Regions from separate parts of the Actinoallomurus sp. NPDC050550 genome, predicted to be linked through region 3. Evidence: riboswitches for the same ligand, from Rfam matches in the RefSeq annotation. Region 3 holds a riboswitch; each other region holds the start of a gene.
What was found. Region 3 has a riboswitch for cyclic di-AMP ahead of AB0I04_RS36580 (CHAP domain-containing protein). Riboswitches for the same ligand answer to the same signal wherever they lie in the genome.
Positions count from the first base shown of each region.

Region 1: another riboswitch for cyclic di-AMP. It lies ahead of AB0I04_RS17150 (NlpC/P60 family protein); the one in region 3 lies ahead of AB0I04_RS36580 (CHAP domain-containing protein).
Region 2: another riboswitch for cyclic di-AMP. It lies ahead of AB0I04_RS38090 (CHAP domain-containing protein); the one in region 3 lies ahead of AB0I04_RS36580 (CHAP domain-containing protein).

Region 1 covers NZ_JBFAJC010000010.1:240,261-247,650, forward strand. Annotated here, with positions in the region: gene AB0I04_RS17125 (alpha/beta hydrolase) at 1-534, opposite strand, end outside; gene AB0I04_RS17130 (YafY family protein) at 598-1,620, shown strand; gene cpt (chloramphenicol phosphotransferase CPT) at 1,601-2,146, opposite strand; gene AB0I04_RS17140 (YchJ family metal-binding protein) at 2,340-2,678, shown strand; gene AB0I04_RS17145 (SgcJ/EcaC family oxidoreductase) at 2,759-3,172, opposite strand; cyclic di-AMP (ydaO/yuaA leader) riboswitch at 3,502-3,640, shown strand; gene AB0I04_RS17150 (NlpC/P60 family protein) at 3,703-4,665, shown strand; gene AB0I04_RS17155 (hypothetical protein) at 4,832-5,359, opposite strand; gene AB0I04_RS17160 (putative quinol monooxygenase) at 5,491-5,814, opposite strand; gene AB0I04_RS17165 (helix-turn-helix transcriptional regulator) at 5,962-6,795, shown strand; gene AB0I04_RS17170 (SDR family NAD(P)-dependent oxidoreductase) at 6,948-7,390, shown strand, end outside.
Region 2 covers NZ_JBFAJC010000039.1:12,888-20,277, forward strand. Annotated here, with positions in the region: gene AB0I04_RS38085 (PQQ-binding-like beta-propeller repeat protein) at 1-1,311, opposite strand, end outside; gene AB0I04_RS38090 (CHAP domain-containing protein) at 1,529-2,233, opposite strand; cyclic di-AMP (ydaO/yuaA leader) riboswitch at 2,245-2,381, opposite strand; gene dhaL (dihydroxyacetone kinase subunit DhaL) at 2,462-3,142, opposite strand; gene AB0I04_RS38100 (LuxR C-terminal-related transcriptional regulator) at 3,671-5,938, shown strand; gene AB0I04_RS38105 (IclR family transcriptional regulator) at 6,031-6,804, opposite strand; gene AB0I04_RS38110 (hypothetical protein) at 6,997-7,390, shown strand, end outside.
Region 3 covers NZ_JBFAJC010000035.1:101,547-108,936, forward strand. Annotated here, with positions in the region: gene AB0I04_RS36550 (TIGR03084 family metal-binding protein) at 29-811, opposite strand; gene AB0I04_RS36555 (hypothetical protein) at 879-1,037, shown strand; gene AB0I04_RS36560 (nitrite/sulfite reductase) at 1,374-3,029, shown strand; gene AB0I04_RS36565 (Insertion element protein) at 3,026-3,202, shown strand; gene AB0I04_RS36570 (phosphoadenylyl-sulfate reductase) at 3,199-3,912, shown strand; gene AB0I04_RS36575 (sirohydrochlorin chelatase) at 3,894-4,655, shown strand; cyclic di-AMP (ydaO/yuaA leader) riboswitch at 5,224-5,367, shown strand; cyclic di-AMP (ydaO/yuaA leader) riboswitch at 5,473-5,614, shown strand; gene AB0I04_RS36580 (CHAP domain-containing protein) at 5,628-6,392, shown strand; gene AB0I04_RS36585 (hypothetical protein) at 6,544-7,146, shown strand; gene AB0I04_RS36590 (TetR/AcrR family transcriptional regulator) at 7,340-7,390, shown strand, end outside.

The DNA of each region.
Region 1 (7,390 bases), on a different contig from region 3:
CAGCCGGACCGGCGTGGTGGCGGTGGCCCACGGCTGCGGCGCCGACAGCCGCGTCAGCCGCTCGAGCGTGTCGTCGGACAGCTCGAACGCATCGGCGGCGAGCTGCGGCCACGGCGGAGGCGGTAGCCGCCAGCCGTCGCCCACCGTGCGCACCAGCTCGGCGTTGCGGGCCTGGTCCTCCGGCGGGGTGAACTCCGCCTGGGACATCCCATCCGGCAGCGGTCCACTGTCGATGAACACCAGCCGGGCGATCCGGTCCGGCATCCGGTCCGCCACGCTCGGGATCACCGCCGCACCGGCGTAGCTGTGCCCGACCAGCACCACGTCGTGCAGGTCCTCGTAACGGATCAGGTTGAGCACGTCGGTGACGTGCGTCTCCAGGTCGGTGTCGGGCCGGGCCAGGTGTGCCCGCTCGCCCATCCCGGTCAGGCTGAGCGGGTGGACGTCGTGCCCGCGGCCGCGCAGCTCGGCCGTCACCGGGCGCCAGGCCCAGGCGCCGAGCCAGAAGCCGGGGAGAAGTACGTAAGTCGTCATGAGTGCGACGCTAGGCCGGATACAGGACAGGATCCGCCCGGTATTTGCGGCAAACTTTCGGATATGACCCGACCGACCGCCCGAGTGCTCGCCCTGCTGGAGATCCTCCAGGCCGGCGGCACCCGTACCGTCGCCGACCTGGCCGACCGGCTCGGCGTGGACGAGCGCACCGTCCGGCGCTACGTCGACCACCTCATCGACCTGGAGGTCCCGGTCCGATCGGTACGCGGCCGGTACGGCGGTTACCGGCTCGCCCCCGGGTACCGGATGCCTCCGCTGATGCTCACCGACGAGGAGGCGCTGGCCGTACTGCTCGGCCTGGTCGTGGGCCGGCGCGCCGGGCTGGTGACCACGTCCGTCGCGGCGATGGAGAGCGCCGCCGCCAAGGTACGCCGGGTGCTGCCCGAGGCGCTCGGCCGCCGGCTGGAGGCGCTGCTGGCCGCCACCGAGTTCACCGCTCCGGCCCGGCGCGTGGCCACCCCGGAGACGGGCGTGCTGCTGATGCTCGCGGAGGCCGCGCGGCACCGCCGGCCGGTCGCCCTCGGCTATCAGGCCTGGAACGGGCGCCGCAGCGAGCGCACCGTCCATCCGTACGGGATCGTCCTCCACTCCGGACGCTGGTACGTGACCGGCGCCGACTCGGACCGCGGCGAGGTGCGTACGTTCCGGTTGGACCGGATCGAGACCGCGACGGTGCTGCCGGGGTCGTTCGAGGTGCCGGAGGGGTTCGACCCGACCGCCCGGGTGCTGTCCGGGCTCGCCGACGTGCCCTACCTGCACGAGGTGTCGCTACGGGTCCAGGGCACGGCCGAGCAGGTCCGATCCCGGATCCCGGTCGGTATCGCCACCGTGCAGGAGCTCCCGGCCGACCCGGCGCGGGATCCCGCTCATGACCCGCCGGGACCTTCCGAGGATTGGGTACGGGTCCGGCTGCGGGCCGAGCGGCTGGACTGGGTCGCCGCCGTACTCGCCTGGCTGGACCGCCCGTTCGTGATCGAGTCTCCGGACGCCCTGCGCGACCACGTCCACGCCCTGGCCCGCCGACTCGCGACCTGCGCCGACGCGGTCACGGGCGACTCGAGCTGAGCTGAGCGGCGATGGTCCGCGCACACTCCAGGGACTCGGTACGGGTGGTGTCCACCTCCAGGTCATAGAGCACGCCCCGGTGGGCCGCCTCCGCCTGCGACGCGGCCATTCCCTGGGCCCGATCCCCGCGGGCGATCTCGCGGCCCGCGGCGACCGCGCTCTCGCACCTGACGCCGACCCACAGCACGTCCAGTCCGTCGAGGGCCTTCTGCCACCGCTGCTGGGACTCCGCGCCACCGAGGAAGACGTCATCGACGATGACCCGGGCACCGGCGCGGGCCATCGCGGCGATCCCCTCCATCCACGCTGCTTCCAGCTCCCGGAACTCCCGCCCGACGCTCACTCCGCCATCCGCGGCGAACTCGATCCCGGCCTCCGATGTCCGCATGGACGCGGGCATCGCCTCGACCAGCGTGTCGACGCTGACGGCGAGCCACGGATCCGGCAGTACCGCCTGCAGGCACCTGGCGATCCCGGACTTGCCCGAGCTGGATCCACCGTTCAGCACGATCACCTGAGTCGTCACCGCGCCACAGTAGAGGCACTGCCTGCGACCTGTTTCGGCAGGGCCGCCCAACCGCTACGACAGGCGAGCGGCCGCAGCGATGGTCTCGCGGCGACACAATGAGAACATGAGCCAGTCCGATCCGGGTGCACGATGCTTCTGCGGGCTGCCCGCACCGTACGACGACTGTTGTGGACGTTTTCACCGCGGAGACATGAAGGCCCCGACAGCGGAGCGGCTCATGCGCTCGCGGTTCAGCGCCTTCTGCGTGGATGACGAGGGCTACCTCCTGCGTACGTGGCATCCGTCGACGCGGCCACCGCACATCGACTTCGACGAGTCCCTGCGCTGGCAACGCCTCGAAGTCCTCCGAACCGCCGGCGGAAGCTACCTCGACGCCGAGGGAACCGTCCTCTTCCGCGCCCACTACGTCCAGCGGAACCGCCCCGGGCTGATGGAAGAACACAGCCGCTTCGTCCTCGAGGACGGCGCCTGGTCGTACCTCGGCCCTCTCCCCTCCCTGCCACGGACCGCGCCCGCCCGCGGACGATAGGACGTCCGTGCCGGAGTACGGGGCGGCCTTCGTTCCCGGCCTCGCATCGTGCAGGCGGCCGACCCGCGAGTGTGTGGTCGTCAGGCGCTGTAGGTGCGCTTGGCGCGACGGCTCATCTCGGTGTTCTGGAACGCGACGCACTCCCATCGCCCGTCGCGGCGACGCAGGGTGTACGTCTGGAACTTGTCGTAGTCGATCTTGTTGCCTTTGCCGATGCCGCCGACCGTGGTCACCACGGCGGTGTCGGTGTCCACAGTGCGCACGTCGATGGGTCTGACGATCATCCGCGTGCCCTTCCGCCACTTCGTGAACACCTCGTGGTGGGTCTGGCCGACGGCGGCCCTGCCGAACATGGCGTCGCCGAGGAAGATCACGTACGAGGCGTCTTCGGCGAACTGCCGAGCGTAGGCATCGGCGTCACCGGCGTCCCATGCCTGCCGGATGCGCTCCAAGAATTCCTCAACGGTGTCGCTGCCGGTCGTCTCCGTGATCATCTCCGCTTCGATCAGGGCCCTGTCCGGGCAGTCGGGGGTGACACGCCGGGGCGATCGAGACGCTTGAATCCGCGCTGTCGCCGACGGGCCTGCATCCTCGCCACTTCGCCATTCTCAAAGGGTTGAGAGACGGGGAAGCCCAGTCGCAGCAGCAACTCGCTCAGAAGGTAATCACCCGCTGTAGGGACATGCGCACCGACACGGCGCCATGACGTGCACTCAGTAACGGACGGCGCACACTGCGTACCATAAATCACGTTTCGGTGGTTTTATCCACATTGATGCCCTACGCTCCGTAGGACTCGACTGTCCCATGCTTCACACAAGAGCACGACCGTCAGCCGAATCCCTGCAGTGCGGGGAACCGGGGACCCAGGTAACTGGGGTGAATCCGCAGCGCCCAGCGCTCGGTAGGGCATCTCCCGCCCGAACCCGACAGCTAACCCGGTAGGCGTGAGGAGAGGAGTTCGTACGTGACATTTTCATATTCTCGGCTCACAAGTTCTGGCTGGCTGAGGGGCATTACGGCCTTGACGGCGAGCGCCGCCCTTCTTCTTCCCGCAAGCAGCGCGTACGCGGCTACCAAGCCGTCACCGACCGCAGCAAAGAATAAGCTGGACAAGCTAAACAGCCAGGTAGACAAGATCGCCAATCAGTACGACAAGGCCAAGACACAGCTGGATGCGGCGAAGAAGCGGCTTTCAGTGATCAACAATCAGATCGCCACCGAAAAGCCCAACTATCAGAACCTGCGCGTCCGGGTGGCGCAGATGGTCGTCGCCGCCTACAAGAACGGCAGTCTTAGCAATACCGCCGTCATCGCTTCCAGGGACCCCGAAGCGAGCCTGCAAAATATGTCGGCCTTCACCGAACTTTCCAACAGCCGAAGCCAAGAGATGACCGCATTGCTGGCATCGACCCAGCGCCTCCAGCGTGATCAGGAAGAAGCCAAGGCAGCGCTGCAGACGGTCACCACGACCACGTCTACGCTTAAGAAGCAGAAAGCCGCCGCCGAAAAAGCGATCGCCAAGCAGAAAGCACTGGTCGCCAAGTCCACCAGCTCCAGCTCAAGCACCAACAGCTCAAGCGGCAACAGCAGTAGTAAGAGCAGCGGTAGCAGCCCCTCCAGCTCCGCATCCGGCTCGGCCGGCACGGCGGTGAATTATGCCATGGCTCAGCTGGGTAAACCCTATGTCTTCGGCGGTACGGGCCCGTCGGGCTATGACTGCTCCGGGCTGACGATGATGGCCTGGCGCGCGGCCGGCGTCAGCCTTCCCCGCGTCGTCCCCGACCAATACAGCGCCATCCGCCACGTCGCCAAGTCCGATCTGCAGCCCGGTGACCTGGTCTTCTTCGACGGCCTTGGCCACGAAGGCATTTACGTCGGTGGCGGCAGATTCATTCATGCCCCGCACACGGGCACCGTCGTACAGTACGCCAGCATGTCCAACAGCTACTGGACCGCGAACTACGTCGGCGCCGGCCGCCCGTAATCAAAGGGCCCGTCGCCCAGCGTGATCGCTGGACCGCGGGGAAAGCGTCGTACATCCTGGACCGGATCGACGCCTTCCCCGACCGGCTGCGACAACCTCGTCGCCGCCCTGCTGCCGCACAACCGTCCGCGTACATTTCGTGCGCATTGGGATCGGCACGCGGTCGCTAGAGGAATGCGGAGAGCAGGAGGGCCATCCCCAGGCCCAGGATGCTGACCAGCGTCTGGGTGGTGGTGTGGATTTTCGTGGCCTTGCCCATGTCCATCCCGAAGGACTCCTTGACCAGCCAGAATCCCTCGTGGTTGACGTAGTTGAGGCCGATCGAGCCCGCGCCGATGGCGATGACGACCAGCGAGGTGTGCCAACTGTCGGACGCGGTCACCAGTGGCGCGACGATGCCGGTCGAGGAGACGATCCCTACCGTCGCCGATCCGGTGGAGGCGGAGAGCAGCAGTGCGAGCAGCCACCCCAGCAGCACGACGCTGATGTGCGCTCCGCCGGCGGCCGAGGCGATGGCGTGGCTGATGCCCGTGTCCTCCAGAACTTGGTTGAAGGCGCCGCCCCCGCCGATGATCAGCAGGATGCCGACCACGGCCTTGAGGCTCTCCGTGACGGACTGCCGCACCGCTTCCCCTGACCTGCCTTGGGCCAGTCCCAATGCGAACAGCGCGACGGTCTCCCGACCGTGATGCAAGCGATCACCGCTGCCGCTCCGCACGCCGAGGTCTACTTGCTGCGCAGTCCCCGTATGGTCCGGCGCTTTGTCGCGCAACTCCGGCGGACGGCCGCCTAGCCCCGATCAGGCTCGCCGTGCTCCGGGTCGGCCTATCGTGCCGGGCGGAACGGCTGCAGGAAGCGGATCCCGTCCTCGATGCTGCCGTCCATCAGTTCCAGCAGTTGGGGCACCAGGTCCTGCATGCGGGGTGCCTGCAGGTGGCCTTCGAGGGCCTCGCGGCTCTCCCAGCGCTCGAAGATGACGAACGCGCCCGGTTGTCCCTCGACCTGGTGAGCCTCGTAGTCGATGTTGCCCGCGTCGTAGCGCGATGCGGTGACGGCGGCTGTCATGAACGCCTTCATCGCGGCTTCCTTCCCGGATTTGGCCCGAGCTTCCCACAGCACGGTGACGTAGTGGTTCGACGTGGTGGTCATGCTTTGCTCCTCCTGGCTCCGAACAGCATCGTTGTGCGCCGTTCACGACTCCACACTGAGCCCCGAGGAGCGTCGGCGGGAGCTACGGGACTTCGTGGTACAGCGCGTACCACCCAGCGGGGCGGGGTGTGCGGGAAAATGGTGTTCATGGATCAACTCGGTGCCGTGCTGCGGGCGTGGCGGGACCGGCTGGACCCCGCGACGGTGGGCTTCGCACACGGCTCACCCCGTCGGGTCCCCGGTCTGCGACGCGCGGAGCTGGCGACGCTGGCCGGCATCTCGGTCGAGTACGTGGTCCGGCTGGAGCAGGGACGGGTGGCGACACCCTCGGCGCAGGTCTGCTCGGCCCTGGCTCGCGCCCTGCACCTGTCCAACGACGAGCACGCTCACCTTCTGCGCATGGCCGGTCACGCAGCGGATCCGATCCGGGTTCCACGAATGATCCCAGGGAGCCTGTACCGGATCGTGGACCAGCTCGCCGGCAACCCGCTGGCGATCTACGACGCCACCTGGCAGTTGCTGCACTGGAATCCGCTGTTCGCGGCCACGTTCGGCGATCCCACGGTGCGCGGTGTGGGAGACCGCAACGTCCTGGTCTGGCAGTTCCTGGGTGAGCTGCCCCGGGTCCGGCAGACGGCGGCCGAGCGGGCGGCGTTCGAGGAGTCCCTCGTCGCCGACCTGCGCGCGACGACGAGCCGGTACCCCGACGATCCCGACCTCGCGGCGTTGGTATCGAGGCTGAACCTCAGCCCACGGTTCTGCGAGTTGTGGAGCCGCCGAGCGGTGGGCGGTCACCAGAGTGCGCACAAACTCGTCCAGCACCCGGATGTCGGACACATCGCCATGAACTCCGACATCCTCAACACCCAGGACACGAACCTCCGCCTCGTGGTGTACACGCCGCAGCCAGGCACCGACGCCCGCAGCAAACTCGAATTCCTTGCGGCGATTGGGGTCCAGAGGATGTCTCCTCAGGGATGAAGGCCCGCGTTCTGCCTCGTCCGGTGGACCAGGCTGCTGGGTGGTACGCGCGGTACCAGGAAGTGCCGTAGCTCCCGCCAACCCTCCCGGGGACCCAGCATGGAGTGCGTGAACAGCGCACGGCCGTGCTGTTCGGACCAGGAGGAGCCAGCATGACCACCACATTCATCACCGGGGCCAACAAGTCCCTCGGTTTTGAAACCGCTCGTCGCCTCGTCGAGGCGGGGCACACCGTCCTCCTCGGTGCCCGCCACCGTGAGCGCGGTCGGGCCGCGGCCGAGTCGCTCGGCGCCCGGTTCGTTCAGATCGACGTGACCGACGATGCCTCGGTCCAGGCCGCGGCCGCGGATGTCGCCGCGCATGAGGGAACGATCGACGTCCTGGTCAACAACGCCGGCGTCCTCGGCAAGGTCGGCCCCGTCGAGGAGTACACCGCGACCGACGTGAGCGCCGTGCTCGACGTGAACGTCGTCGGGATCGTGCGCGTCACGCACGCCTTCCTCCCGCTGCTGCGCAAATCGCCGAACCCCGTCATCGTCAACGTGTCCAGCGGGATGGGCTCCTTCAGCGTGACCCAGGACCCGGCGCGGATCGA
Region 2 (7,390 bases), on a different contig from region 3:
GGTCACCGTGCCGACGCGCCGGGAGGCGATGGAGCTCCCGTCGGACTGGGACAGGGCGTGCAGCACGCCTGCTTCGGTGTCGAGGGTCCATACCGCGCCGCCGCCGACGACCGGCGATCCCTTGACGGCGGCTCGCGCGGTCCAGACCCGGCGCAGGTCGCCGCCGGAGGAGACGTCGACGCGCTGCAGGCCGTTCTCACAGGGCAGGAACGCCGAGGACCCGGACCGGGCCATCCCGCCGAAGGAGACGCAGCCGGGCAGGGAGGCGTGCTGGCCGCCGATTCCCCCGAGGTCGCGCGCGTCGAGCAGGTAGATGTCGCCCGTCTTGCCGGCGATGAGCACCCGCTCTCCCGGGAGCAGGAGGGGGCCCGTCGAGCCGAGATCCTGGTCCTCGCTGTTCTCCTCGCCCCAGCTCTTCGGCGCGAAGTACGACAAGCGGCGGGACAGGTCGGGTGACAGCCGCAGCACCGAGTCGCTGCCGTCGTAGGGCCCGCCGACGCTCGCGCCGTTCCCCACGGCGACGTAGACGTCGCCGGACGCGCCGATGGCCGGGCCGGACGGCGCCCAGGTGCCGCCCATCCGGCTGGTCGGAACGGCGTACGAGGCGACCGGTCCGTGGCCGTCGGTCTGGTACGCGGCGACGTAGCCGACGTAGTTCCCGCAGTCGCCGTCGAGCCCGCCGAACGGCACGTACACCCGGCCGCCGGCGACCGCGAGGGCGCCGCGCTGCTGTTCCGCCTTACTTTCGCGGCCGGCCGCGACGTCGAGGCCGCGGGTGAACCGCACGCGGCCGTCGGCGGTGTTCAGCGCCACCAGGGTGTGGCGCCCGCCGGTCGTCTCGGCCGCGACGAACACCGTGCGCGTCGCGGCGTCGTACGCCGGCGTCCCCGTGATGCCGAGCGGGTCGATGTTCCCGCAGGGCAGCGCCGACTGCGGCACGGGCGTGCCCAGGTGCCGCTTCCAGACCTGCCGCCCCGTCGCCAGGTCGAGCGCGTAGACGGTGTCGTTCTCCGTGCCGACGTACGCCGTGCCGCCGACGACGACCGGCTGCCCGTACACCGCTCCGTCGAGCCGCGCCGTCCAGGCGTCCGCGAGCGTACGCGGGGCGGGGAATCCGGCGGCGTACCCGGCACGGTCGTTCGACCCGTGGTACGTCGGCCAGGACACCGCCGTACGCGCCGGCGCCGACGCGCTCGTGGCGGCGCCGCTCGGCGCGGGTGAACGGGGGTCCGCTCTCGACCCGTCGCCGGAGCCGCATGCCGTGGCGGCGGTGAGGACGATGAGTGCGACGCCGTACGCGACCCTGCCCATGGCCCCATTCTCACCACAGCCGGCCGTCCCGCGCAGGGTGCTCGGCAATCGCACCGCGGATACCGCGCATCCCGAGCGCGATCGCGGCGCCCGCCGCGGCCCCGGCGGCCACGTCGCCGGGATGGCGCGCCGGTGTAGATCCGCGAGTACGCGACCACCGCCGCCGGGAACGCGACCGGAACACCCACGCGCCATGGCGCCGCGCCCCCGTAGGGAGCTATCGGAGGTAGTCCGGGTAGCCGTACCCGACGACCTCGGAGACGGGGCGGATGCGAATCTTGACGGCCTTGTCGGTGTTGCCCTCGATGGTCTCGATCGTCCCGTCGTGATCGTCCTTGACCACGAGACCGACGTGTTCGATGCCGCCGACGGTTTTGTCGCCCGAGAAGGAGAAGAAGACGACGGCGCCGGGCCTCGGGACGGCGCCCCACCGGCCCCGCTGCTGGAACCACTGGGCGTGGGTGTGCGTGAACGCGTCGACTCCGATGCCCGGCGCGCCGGCCCGCGCGCCGACCCAGGAGACGAACATGTCGCACCAACTGGCGTCGGCGTAGTCGCTGATCTTCCCGCCGTACCGCTGGGCGCCCGTCTGGGCGGCCGAGGTGGACATGAACCACTGGTTGAACTTGGTGCCCCCGGCGGCGTCCGCCGTCGTGCCGACCTGCGAGAGCGCGACCTTCAGCACGTCGGCGGCGGAGGCCGTCTCGGGGTGACCCTTCAGCACGATCATGCGCCTGAGCACGGTGTCCAGGTCCGGGACCGGATCGTGGTCGGCCACCGTGGAGACGGGGACGCGGAAGTGCGGGGCCGCACTCACGGAGAGCTCGGTGGCCACGGCGGCACCGACGATGGTGATACCGGCGATCGCGGCCTTGAGCGCCGCGTGCTTCAGCCCGGACGGAGGGGGATGTCGAGCGGACACAGGGGTACTCCTTCGGCTTCCATGCCGCTTACCGGGTTAGCTGACGGGTTCGGGCGTGGAAGCTGCCCTACGGCACGATGTGCCGATTCACCCCGATGATGCGGTGGGTCCCCGGCTCCGCGACCTGCGGATTCAGCGGACGCTCGCTCGTGCGAGCGGTTCGTACAACAGCGTAAATCACGTCCGGCACAGCGGTGGCGGGAGCGGTGACCGCCCAGGGGGCGAGCGTCAGGGTGCCACCGCCTCGGCGAGCGCGCGGAAGATGAGCGCGGTGGAGGTGGCGCCGGGGTCCTGGTGGCCTTGGCTGCGGGGCCCGAGGTAGGACGCACGGCCCTTGCGGGCGATCATTGGGATGGTGGCGCGCATGCCCTCTTCCGCGGCGTCCGCGGCGGCGGAGGCGGACGCGCCGAGGGCGGCTCCGCCGCGCACGGCCTTCTCGAACGCCTCCACAGCCGGACCGAAGGCATCGATCATGGTCTTGTCCCCGGGGCGAGCGGCACCCAGTTTCTGAACCGCCTCCAGACCGGCCCGCAGTGCTCCGAGCAATTGTTCGGCGGTCACGCTCGGTTCGGTGAGCTGCTTGCCGATGGCGCGGAACGCCATCCCGTACAGCGGGCCCGCCGCACCGCCGACGCTCGACGACAACGCGGTACCGGTTTTAGTGAGAATTTCCCCTACCGTGCTGAATTCTTTGCCATTGAGCGTGCTTCGCACGACGGAGAAGCCGCGTTGCATGTTGACGCCATGATCGGCGTCGCCGATGGCCGCGTCCAGCCGGGTGAGATAGTCGGCATCGCGGTATATCGCCGCGGTGATCCCCTGCACCCACGCCAAGGTCGTCTCGATGTCCATTTCGCTGTCCAGGGCGGTGAGTCTGGTGACATCGTTACCGACCAGGCTAAGGGTCATGGCAACGGGATGGCCGGGTGGCCACCGAGGATAGTGGCCGCCGAAGCGGCGGCCCGCTGTGGACCATGACGTTCGTCGACCCGGTGATCAGAAGCCGGTTCATGGATGCTGAACCGAGTTCGGAGCCCCGAAGCCGACCGGCGTGTCGGCGTCTCGGACGGTGACCTCCCCGTAAGAGCATCGGAGAGCAGCGGTCCGGCATCTGTCTCGCATGCTGAGAGCGGATGAAATCCGCAGGCCGTTCGCTATTGATGAACCGAATTCAGAGTTCTAGATTGATGTTCATTACAACCAGCCGACCGTCCCCACCCCCGATGTCCGGCGGGGCGGTCGAGCCGCTGCAAAGATCGGCAGCGGATGATCTCCTGCTTCCCGCAACGACGCACAGGCGGCAGGCCGGCGGCCATTTCATCGGTGGCGATCGGGCATATGTCCTGGCCGGCCAGAGGAGATCGGACGATCTGCCGACGTGGAGAAGAAATGCGTACAGCCGTAACGGGCCGACCGGTGGGGAACCTGCCGACGGAGATGACGAGTTTCATCGGCCGCGAGCGCGAACTCGCCGAGGTGAAGCAGCTGCTGGGCGCCGGCCGTCTGGTGACGTTGACCGGCGTCGGCGGCGTGGGCAAGACCCGCTTGGCGTTGAGCGTCGCGACTGATGCCCGGCGAGCGTTCCCCGACGGGGTGTGGCTCGTCGACCTGGTCGCGTCGGAGACACCGAAGTCGCCCGTACGGATGGTCGCGGAGACTCTCGGCCTCCGGAACGTCGAGGACTCGGCCGGGTTGGCGCGGCATCTCGCCGGAAAACGGATGCTGCTGGTGCTGGACAACTGCGAGCACCTGATCGACGAGTGCGCGGTTCTGGTCGGGGATCTCCTGTGCCTGACGACCGATGTGCGGATCCTGGCGACCAGCCGGCAGCTCCTCCGCGCCAACGGGGAGCATGTCCTGGAAGTGCCGTCGCTTCCCGTGCCGGAGACCGATGAGGCGTCGGCGGACACGGTGCTGCGGTACGCGGCGGTGCGCCTGTTCAGCGAGCGGGCGTCGGCGGTCGTGCCGGAGTTCGCCGTCTCCGACGCCAATGCCGCGGCGGTGACGAGGCTCTGTCATCGGCTGGACGGCCTCCCGCTCGCGATCGAGTTCGCGGCGCTGCGGACGCGGATGCTGTCGGTGGAGCAGATCGTCGATCGGCTGGATCAGCTCTTCCGGCTCCTCCGCAGCGACTCTCCGGTCGCGAGTCCGCGCCAGAAGACGTTGCACGGGCTGATCGATTGGAGCTACGACCTGTGCTCGGCCGAGGAACGGACGCTATGGGCCCGGCTGTCGGTCTTCTCCGGCGCATGCGATCTGGAGACGGCGGAACAGATATGCGACGACGGCATCCTCACCGACGCCGTCCTGGAGGCGGTGGCCGGCCTGGTGGAGAAGTCGATCCTCGGCAGGGAGGCCGACGGCTCCCGGACGCGGTACCGGCTGCTGACGGCACTGCGCCGGTACGGGCAGGACCGGCTGGTCGAGTCGGGTGAGGAGCAGGCCGTACGGCGGCGGCACCGCGAGTGGTACCGGGACCTCGCCGAGCAGGCCGGAGCCGAGTGGTTCGGCCCTCATCAGGTCGAATGGCTCGACCGGATGACCGGCGAAGAGGCCGAGTGGGCCGCGGTGCTGGAGTCCTGCCTGAACGAGCCGGGTGAGGAGCGGACCAGCCTGGAGATGGCCGCCGCGTTGTGGAGCCATCCACTGTCATTCTCCTCTCTGGGCGAGGGCCACCGCCTGCTGCAGCGGGCCCTCGCCGCAGATCCCTCTCCCAGCGCCGCACGGGCCAGGGCGTTGTGGGCCGACGCCTGGCTGTGCCTGCGGCGCGGCGACCTCCCGGCAGCGACGCCGCTGCTGAAAGAGTGCCGCGAGCTGGCCGAGCGGCTCGACGACCAGGCGCAGCTGGCCGGCGTGGTCCAGCTGACCGGTCTGGCGGCGGTGCTGAAGGAGGACTACCCGCGCGCCTGCGCGCTCCTGAGCCGGGCGCTGGCCTACTACCGCGCCACGGGCGACCACGGCCGTTCGTGGACCACGCTGCTGCACCTGGCCACGGCCGCCGTCTTCATGGGCGACGCCCGGGCCACCGCTCTATGCCGTGAATGCGAGGAGATGTGCGAGTCGGCCGGTGCCCGATGGTCCCGCCGGGACGCGCAATGGATCAGCGGTCTGGACCTGTGGCGACGCGGTGACGCCCGGGCCGCGACCGGCGTGATCCGCCAGGCCCTGCGTACGCCGCGTGTCCCCGCGGAGCGCCTGGGCCTCGCGCACTGCGTCGAAGCGCTGAGCTGGATCGCCGCCGATCAAGATCGGCATGAATACGCGGCCGAGCTGCTGGGTGCCGCGGACGCCCTCTGGCGATCGGCCGGGGCATCGCTGCCGGGACTCGGACCGGTGGCGCGTGCGCACACCGACTGCGAGATCGGCCTCAGGCGAGCACTCGGCCAGGACGCGTTCGCCGCGGCACACGCGCGCGGCGGACGGCTCACCCCCGAGCAGGCGATCGCCCGAGCCCGGGATGAAGAGCCCACCGAGCCCGAAACGGCGGACCAGGCTCGAACGGGCGTCGCCGGCGCCCTCACCCGCCGGGAACGCGAGATCGCGGAGCTCGTCGCGCGAGGCTTCAGCAACAAGGACATCGCCAGCACCCTCGTCATCGCCCCGCGCACCGCCGAAGGCCATGTCGGACGCATCCTGAACAAGATGGGTTTCACCTCCCGAACCCAGGTCGCCGCCGTGTGGGCCGCGGAATACGGCATCGGCTGACCTCACCGGACGTCCACCGGGAGGCCAGAAGGCGATTCACCATTGACGAACGCCGTTCACCGGCGTCCAGGCCTGGCACCGTACGACAAAGGTCAGCCGGCACGCCGGGTATGGCCGCGGGTGGCTCCGAGCTCCCGAGAGAGATTGCGCCCCGTCTCTCGCACCGCGACCGCGATCTCCTCCCGCCGGGACTCGGACAGCAGCCGTTCGACCGGCCCGACCACGCCGATGGCGCCCGCGACATCGCCGGAGCGGACGTACACCGGTGCCGCGACACCGGCGTCGCCCAGGGCGGACTCCTGATCCTCGATCGTGTACCCGACGCTCCGCGCGACCGCCAACTGCTCGGCGAGAGCCTCAGGGTCGCTCACACTAGCGCCGGTCAGCACGCCCAGCTCACCGCCCAGGAGCTCCGTCTCCGTGGCCTCGGGCCCGAACGCCACGATCGCCTTGCCCAGCGCGCACGTGTTCCAGGGGATCGTGGCCCCGACCTCCAGGATCTGGACCGCTCCCTCGGGCCGGAAGACGTGGTGGACCACCAGCACATGATCACCGGTCAGCACCCCGACCCAGATCGCCTCGTTCACCCGCGTCGCCAGCGCGTCGGCCCAGATCATGGACCGGGTGCGCAGCTCGTGACCGTCGAGATAGGCGTTGCCCAGTCGAACCAGCCCGGGCCCCAGGGCGTACTTGCTGGACTCGGGGTCCTGCACGACCAGCCCTTCGGTCTCCAGCGTGCGGAGCAGCGCATGGGCGGTCGGCTTGGCGACCCCGATCCGCTCCGCGAGCTCCGTCACGCCCAGCCTCGGGCCGGTCGCCGCGAGCTCGCGCAGGATCTGAGCCGCGCGTTGCACTGACTGGATCATGACCGGTCCGTGCTTTCGTCATCGGCGAACCAGGTTCCGCGAACCAGATTATCGTTCCGCCGCCCTCGATGGCGGCCTCTCCTTGCGTCGTATGCGGAACGGCAGGCCGGCGGCTCTGGGTGGCACCTCGGTGAGCTGATCGGCGCGAGGTGTAGGGTCCGTGTACTACACGCTGTAGTTGTTGGTGAGGTCATGCGTCCCCCTGGGTGGTTCCGCCTGATGCGCGCCGGGGTCTTCGCCGCGGTGTGCGTCGTGCTGTCCTTGGCCGGGCACGACCTGATGGCCTCGCGTCCGGCGCCGGCCTGGGCCGGCTGGGCGGCACTGGCGGCGCTGACCGCGGTCGGTTACTGCCTGGCCGACCGGCGGCGGCCGGCCTGGTGGATCCTGCTCGCGGTCGAGGTCGCGCAGGCCTGCCTGCACCTGTGGTTCACCTGGTGCGCCTCACCGGATTCCGGTACGGCTCCGGGCCGGCCGGCCATGACGATGCACGGCGGTGTTCATCATGTGGCGAACACCGTGACGATGAGCCAGGGCGGCGGCACGTCCGGCCTGGGCATGACGGGCGCGCACGCGCTCGCCGGAGTGC
Region 3 (7,390 bases):
ATCGGCAAGCTGTGACGATCGTCACATGTCAGGCGAACTGCCCTGGCAGCCGCCCGTTTCCGGGCGGTCCGGCGAACGCCTGCGCGACGTCCAGCCATTCTTCGGCGACCGGGCCGGCGACCGTGAGGTCCACGTCGTCCCGGTGCCGTCGCTGCGTGACGACCAGACAGAAGTCCAACGCCGGCCCCTGGACGAGGTCGGCGGCGTCCTCCGGGCCCGCGGCCCAGCGGGCGCCGCTCGGGAGGGTGAGTTCCACGCGCACCGGTGCCTCCGGGACCGGCCTGCCGTGGACGGCGAAGCTCCACGGCAGCGTTCGCACGCCGATCTGGACGATATGGCGGAGCCGGTCGGTGGGCGCGCGGCCGGCGCCGACGGCGTCGGCCACGTCCTGTCCGTGCGCCCAGGTCTCCATCAGGCGGGCGGTGGCGAACGAGGCCGCCCCCATGTCAGGTCCGTACCAGGGGATCCGCGCCTTCGGCTCCAGGCCGGCCAGGGCCTCGACCATCCGGCCGCGGGCCGTCCGGAACCAGTCCAGGACCTCTTCGCCGGGCATGGAGCGCCGCTCGGTGATGATCCGGTCCGTGTCGAAGCCCTCCGCGACCAGCGTGCGGACCTCCTCGCGGAACGCGTCGGGGTCGGTCACGGCGCGTACGGCCGCCTCGTCGAACCACGCCAGGTGGATGACCTGGTCGCGTACGGTCCATCCCTCGGCGGGGGTGGGCAGGTCCCACGCCTCGGGCTTCAGGAGTCGCTCGAGGTCGCCCGTCTCCTCGCGCAGATCGGTGAGCAGTTCGTCCATCGCAACGGCCACGGGCCACAGCGTACAGAATCGGGTTCGGTCATCGCCGTACGCGGGTGACGGCGGGCACAATGAAGGGGTGATCTGCCAAGCGTGTCGCGAGCGGCGGCACGACGAGTGCCGGGGCGGCTCGTGGTGCGAGTGCCAGCACCTGCCGCCCGAACCCGCCCCTGCCGAGGAGCGGTCCGCGTCCGGCGACGGCACCGAACCGGACGTCAACTGGCTGCGACAGGGCTGAGACCGGCCGCGACGGGTCCGCGCCGCGGCGGATCGGCACGCCCAGAGCGGGCCGTGGCGCGCCAATGTGACGTTCGTCCGCATTCCGGACAGAGTTGGACAGTCATCGAACCACATGTCATCATCGGTGTATGGCTGCTGCGAATCCGTTGCTGGTGATGCGCCGGCACGTTGACTACCTCCGTGTGGGCAGCGCCATCTGTCGTTGACGCCTGATCACCGCCACTGCCTCATGGGCGCGCGGTATGCCGGTGTCACCCCTTTAGCTCAGCGTTGAGCCAGCAGTGCGACCTGCCGGCGTGCTACGTGTCCCCCACCACCACGGAGGACGCGCACGATGCCACCCCGTCTGCAGCGGAAACGAGGCGAGGGCCAATGGGCCCTGGGCTATCGCGAACCGCTCAACAAGAACGAAGAGAACAAGAAGAACGACGACGGACTGAACGTCCGTCGTCGCATCATCGACATCTACGCCAAGGCCGGCTTCGACTCGATCGACCCCGCGGATCTGCGGGGCCGGTTCCGCTGGTTCGGCCTGTACACGCAGCGCCGGCCCGGCATCGACGGCGGCAAGACGGCGGTCCTCGAGCCCGAAGAGCTCGACGACCGCTACTTCATGCTGCGCGTCCGGATCGACGGCGGCCAGCTGAACCTCGACCAGCTGCGCACGATCGCCGACGTCTCCTCGAAGTACGCCCGCGGCACGGCGGACATCACCGACCGGCAGAACATCCAGCTGCACTGGATCGAGATCGAGAGCGTCCCGGCCATCTGGGAGGCCCTGGAGTCGGTCGGGCTGGACACCACCGAGGCCTGCGGCGACACGCCCCGGGTCATCCTCGGCTGCCCGCTCGCCGGGATCGACGCCGACGAGGTCATCGACGCGACGCCGCAGATCCGCGAGATCAACGACCGGTACATCGGCAGCCCCGACTTCTCCAACCTGCCGCGGAAGTTCAAGTCGGCCCTGTCCGGCTGCACGGCGCAGTGCACGGTCCACGAGATCAACGACATCGCGTTCGTCGGCGTGGTGAACGACAAGGGCGAGGTCGGCTACGACGTCTGGGCGGGCGGCGGCCTGTCCACCAACCCGATGTTCGCCAAGCGGCTGGGAGCGTTCATCCGGCCGGAGCAGGCCCACGAGGTCTGGGCGGGCATCGCCGGCATCTTCCGCGACTACGGCTACCGCCGGCTCCGGCACCGCGCGCGGCTGAAGTTCCTGATGAACGACTGGGGCCCGGAGCGGTTCCGTGAGGTCCTGGAGAAGGAGTACCTCGGGTACGCGCTGGCGGACGGACCGGCGCCCGGAGGGCCCCGGGACGACCGCCGCGACCACGTCGGCATCCACCGGCAGCGCGACGGCCGCTACTACGTCGGCTTCGCGCCGAAGGTCGGCCGCGTCGACGGCGACCTGCTGCACGTCATCGCGGACCTGGCCGAGGAGTACGGCTCCGGCCGGGTGCGCACGACCACCGAGCAGAAGATGGTCATCCTGGACGTCCCGGAGGACCGGACCGAGGCGCTGGCCGCCGAGCTGGAGGCGCACGACCTGCGGGTCCACCCGTCGACGTTCCGCCGTCAGACGATGGCCTGCACCGGCATCGAGTTCTGCAAGCTCGCCATCGTCGAGACCAAGCAGCGCGGCATGGACCTGATCGAGGAGCTGGAGCAGCGCCTGCCGGACTTCGACGAGCCGCTGACGATCAACATCAACGGCTGCCCGAACTCCTGCGCGCGCATCCAGACCGCCGACATCGGCCTGAAGGGCCAGCTGGTCACCGACGCGAACGGCGCCCAGGTCGAGGGCTACCAGGTGCACCTGGGCGGCTCGATCGGCGGGGAGTTCGGCAAGAAGATCCGTGGACTGAAGACCACCGCGGAGGAGTTGCCCGACTACGTGGAGAGGGTGCTGCGCAGGTTCCAGGAGGGTAGGCACGACGGCGAGTCCTTCGCCGCGTGGGTGCAGCGTGCGGAGGAAGGTGACCTGAAGTGACCGAGCGAGCCGTCCCCTTCTACTGCCCCTACTGCGGAGACGAGGACCTGGAGCCGTACGAGAGCGACGGCGGCTGGCACTGCCGGGCCTGCACCCGGGCGTTCCGGCTGCGGTTCGTCGGCCTCGGTGCGCTCAGCACCACGGGTGCTCCCAGACGGGAGGGTTCGGAATGACGCTCCTGTACGAGCGCGCTCCTGCGGCGCTCGACCTGACCGACATCGTCGAATCGGCCGCCGACGCGCTGGAGGAGGCCTCCGCCGAAGAGATCATCCGCTGGGCGATCGCGACCTTCGGTGACCGGATCTGCGTCACGTCGTCCATGAAGGACGCGGTGCTGGTCGACATCGCCTCGAAGGTCCGCCCCGGCATCGACGTGCTGTTCGTCGACACCGGCTACCACTTCGCCGAGACGATCGGCACGCGGGACGCCGTCGAGGCCGTCTACCCGGTCAACGTGGTCAACGTCACCCCCTCCCGGACCGTCGCCGAGCAGGAGCGCGACCTCGGGCCCCGGCTGTACGGCCGGAACCCGGATCTGTGCTGCCACCTGCGCAAGGTCGAGCCGCTGAACCGCGCGCTCGAGCCGTACCTCGCGTGGATCACGGGCATCCGGCGCGAGGAGACCTCACACCGGCGCGGCTCGCGCGTGGTCGAGTGGAACGCCGCGCGCGGGAAGGTCAAGGTCAACCCCCTCGCCCGCTGGACCCAGGCCCAGCTCCACGACTACATCGAGGAGCACGGCATCCTGGTGAACCCGCTGCAGTACGACGGGTACCCGTCGATCGGTTGCGAGCCCTGCACCAAGCAGGTCGCGCCGGGCGAGGACCCACGCAGCGGACGCTGGGCCGGCACCGGAAAGACCGAATGCGGCATCAACCTCTGAGCACTCCGGCGATCCCCCTGGTCGCGGTCGCCCACGGGAGCCGGGATCCGCGTGCGGCGGCGACGATCGAGGAACTTCTCGATCTTGTTCGTCGTTCATCGGGGGTGCGGGTCGTGACCTCGTATCTCGACCACGCTCCCCCGGCCCCGGGGCAGGCGCTCGGTGGTCTCGTCGGCGAGGGGGCCGACGAGGCCGTCGTGCTCCCTCTGCTGCTCACCGCGGCGTATCACAGCAAGACCGATATCCCGGGGGCGCTTCGCGACGTCCGAAGCGCCCACCCCCGGCTGACTTTGCACTACGGGACGACGCTGGGCCCGCATCCGCTGATGACGAAGGCCCTGGAGCGGCGGCTCGCCGAGGTCGGCGTCCGCCCCGACCCGGACACCGCTCTGGTGCTCGCCGCCGCCGGTTCCAGCGATCCGGCGGCGAACGCGACGATCGGCCGGATGGCGCGAGCCTGGCGCGGCTGGCACTCCGTCGTCCCCGCGTACGCCTCCGCGGCCCGTCCCACCCCTGCCGAGGCCGTACGCATGCTGTACGACGCGGGCGCGCCGCGAGTCGCGATGGCGTCCTACTTCCTGGCCCCGGGCTACTTCGCGGACAAGGTCCGTGAGGAGTCCCTGGAGGCCGGGGCGGTGGCGGTCTCGCCCGTGCTGGGCGCCGCGCCGGAGGTGGCGGAGATCACGTCGCAGCGCTATCGCGAGATCCTGACGCGCGGCGAGCGCGTCGCGGCGGCCGGCTGACGCCTTCCCTGTGCTCCGGCGCGTCGCGGCGGCCGGCTGACGCCTTCCCTGTGCTCCGGCGCGTCGTGGCGGCCGGCTGACGCCTTCCCTGTGCTCCGGCGCGTCGTGGCGGCGGGCTGACGTCTTCTCGGTGCTCCGGCGCGTACGGCGAGCCTCCTGCCGAGGCTGTGGTCACCCATCGTGACGGGGTGCGGAATACTCTTCGCCGCCCGGCTGTTGCGACACCTGGACGATTCAGCACCTTTGCGGTCATTCATGATTGCTTAGACCGGAAACCAAAAGTGGATCATAAGGCGCGCCAGATCGATCTTTATGACGATCTTTGTGGTGTCGATCACGTGAGTAATATCCGACGGCCATGTTTGGCACGTCGGTATTTGTCTGATATGTTCCTCTAAGTCCGGCGACGCTCCCCATGCGCCGCCCGAACATCCGCCGGCACGGCCGGCCCACCAGCGCAGATGGCGCGGCGCGAAGACGCGTGCGAGGGCCTCCGTACAGAGCCGAGACGGTTCATATCCCAAAATCGCGCCACTCCCGCGAAGTACCCGTTGATCCATTTTCAGCGGGAGCGGCAACGTCGAGTCCGTGAAGATCACGGAGCCGGGGACCCATCAGAAGTCCCGGGGTGAATCGGCACATCCCCTGTGCCGTAGGGCGACTTCCACGTCCGAACCCGTCAGCTAACCCGGTAGGCGTACTGGAAGTAAGGAGCAGAACCTTGTCCGCGAGTCCGCCCTGATCTGAATACCGGCCGTCACCGCTACCCCTAGCCGATGACGGCAGACGTATCTCTTTGTTCGAGCCGCCCGCATGAGCGGGCGACCCGCTGAATCCGCACCTAGCGGAGCCGGGGACCCACCAGAAGTCCCGGGGTGAATCGGCACATCCCCTGTGCCGTAGGGCAGCTTCCACGCCCGAACCCGTCAGCTAACCCGGTAAGCGGCATGGAAGCCGAAGGAGTACCCCCCTGTGTCCCCTCGACACGCCAAACCCCGCTTTACCCTTGATCGTAAGACCGTCGCCGGCGTCATCGCCGGCACCGCCGCCGCCGGCGCGGCCGCGTTCACCGTGGCCTCCGCAGGACCGGCGCTGTCCGCACAGATCCCCGGTGCGTCCCGCCTCGCGGCCCACCATGTCGCCCAGATACCTAATCCCAGTATGGGTAAGGCGATCGCGGCCGGTTCCCTGGGCGACGCCCCGCACGTCAAGGTGCGCGCCCTCGCCGAGCCGAAGGCGCAGGTGCAGAAGAAGCTGCCCTCGGCCACGGACGTCCTGAAGCTCGCCGTCTCCCAGGTCGGCACGACCGAGAACGCAGCCGGCGGCACCAAGTTCAACCAGTGGTTCATGTCCTCGCCGTACGCCAAGGCAGGCGTCGCGCGCGACGGCGGGTCCATCAGCGACTACGCCAACGCCAACTGGTGCGACATGTTCGTCTCCTGGGCCGGCGCCGAAGCCGGCGTCAAGGGGATCGGTGGCGACGCGTTCACCCCGACCCACGCCAAGTGGTTCCAGCAGCAGGGCCGCTGGGGCAACGTTCCCAAGCCCGGGGCCGTCGTCTTCTTCTCCTGGAACGGCAGCGGTGTCGACGCCATCGACCACGTCGGCCTGGTCATCAAGGACAACCACGACGGCACCATCCAGACCGTCGAGGGCAACACGGACAACGCCGTGAAGGTCCGGACCCGGAACACCTCCGCTGTCGTGGGTTACGGCTACCCGGAGTACGCCCAGTAATCGCCCGTGCCGGCGCGTGCCGCGTCGCCGCCGAGCAACGCGGCACGCGCCGGTCTTCCCTTCCCGGGCGGTCCCACGAATCCCCCTGTCATCGCCCCGGGATGCCCCCATCCCTCATGCCCCCGTTCCCCATGCCCCCGAAAGGAATTCCATGATCAGGTTCTCGACGAAGGCCATTGCCACCGCGGCCGCCGGCGTCACCCTGGCCGGCGCCGGCGTGACCACCGCCCTCGCCTACGGAACCGCCTCGGAGTCGGCATCCTCGGCGCAGAGCGCCCCCGCGCCGTCCGCCGCGCAGGCGCCCAAGCAGGCGCCGCAGACCGAGCAGCGCGTCGCCACGGAGAACAAGGACCGGCTGTTCGTGAGCCTCAAGAAGGACGCCAAGAAGGAAAAGGCCGCCCTGCCCGGCGGCGTCTCGACCGCGACGTCCTTCTGGGACCCGTCGACGGCCTCCGGCAAGCCGATGTCGTTCCACACGCTCGCCAGCCCGTACTGGCCGCTCGGCACCAAGGTGAAGGTCACCTACAACGGTAAGAGCGAGATCGGCATCGTGGAGGACTTCGGCCCGGCCGAGTGGGCCGTCGCGCAGCACAACCCGCCGGCGCTCATCGACCTGTCGGAGAAGATGATGCAGCAGCTCACCGGCACCGCGTCGAACTCGATCACGATCAAGTTCCAGGTGCTGGAACTGGGCAACGGCGGCGTGTACCGCCACTCGGGCACCGGCTACGCCACGGCCACCGGCAAGGCGTAACCCACCCCCTCGACACCGGCACGGCGTCACCCGCTCCCCCCCTCGCCTGCCGGTCCCGGACGGCGTGGGATCCCCTCACCTGAGGTGATCCCGCGCCGTTCCGTCGTTCCCGACGGCCCTGCCCTACCGACGGCTCCGTCTTTCCCGACGGCCACCCTTGCAGGGAAGGAATGAACTGAGGTTCAATTCTTGCGTGCCTTACCGCCGTACGCCCCGTGTCGAGGCCCGGCTCAGCGCCTCTCGG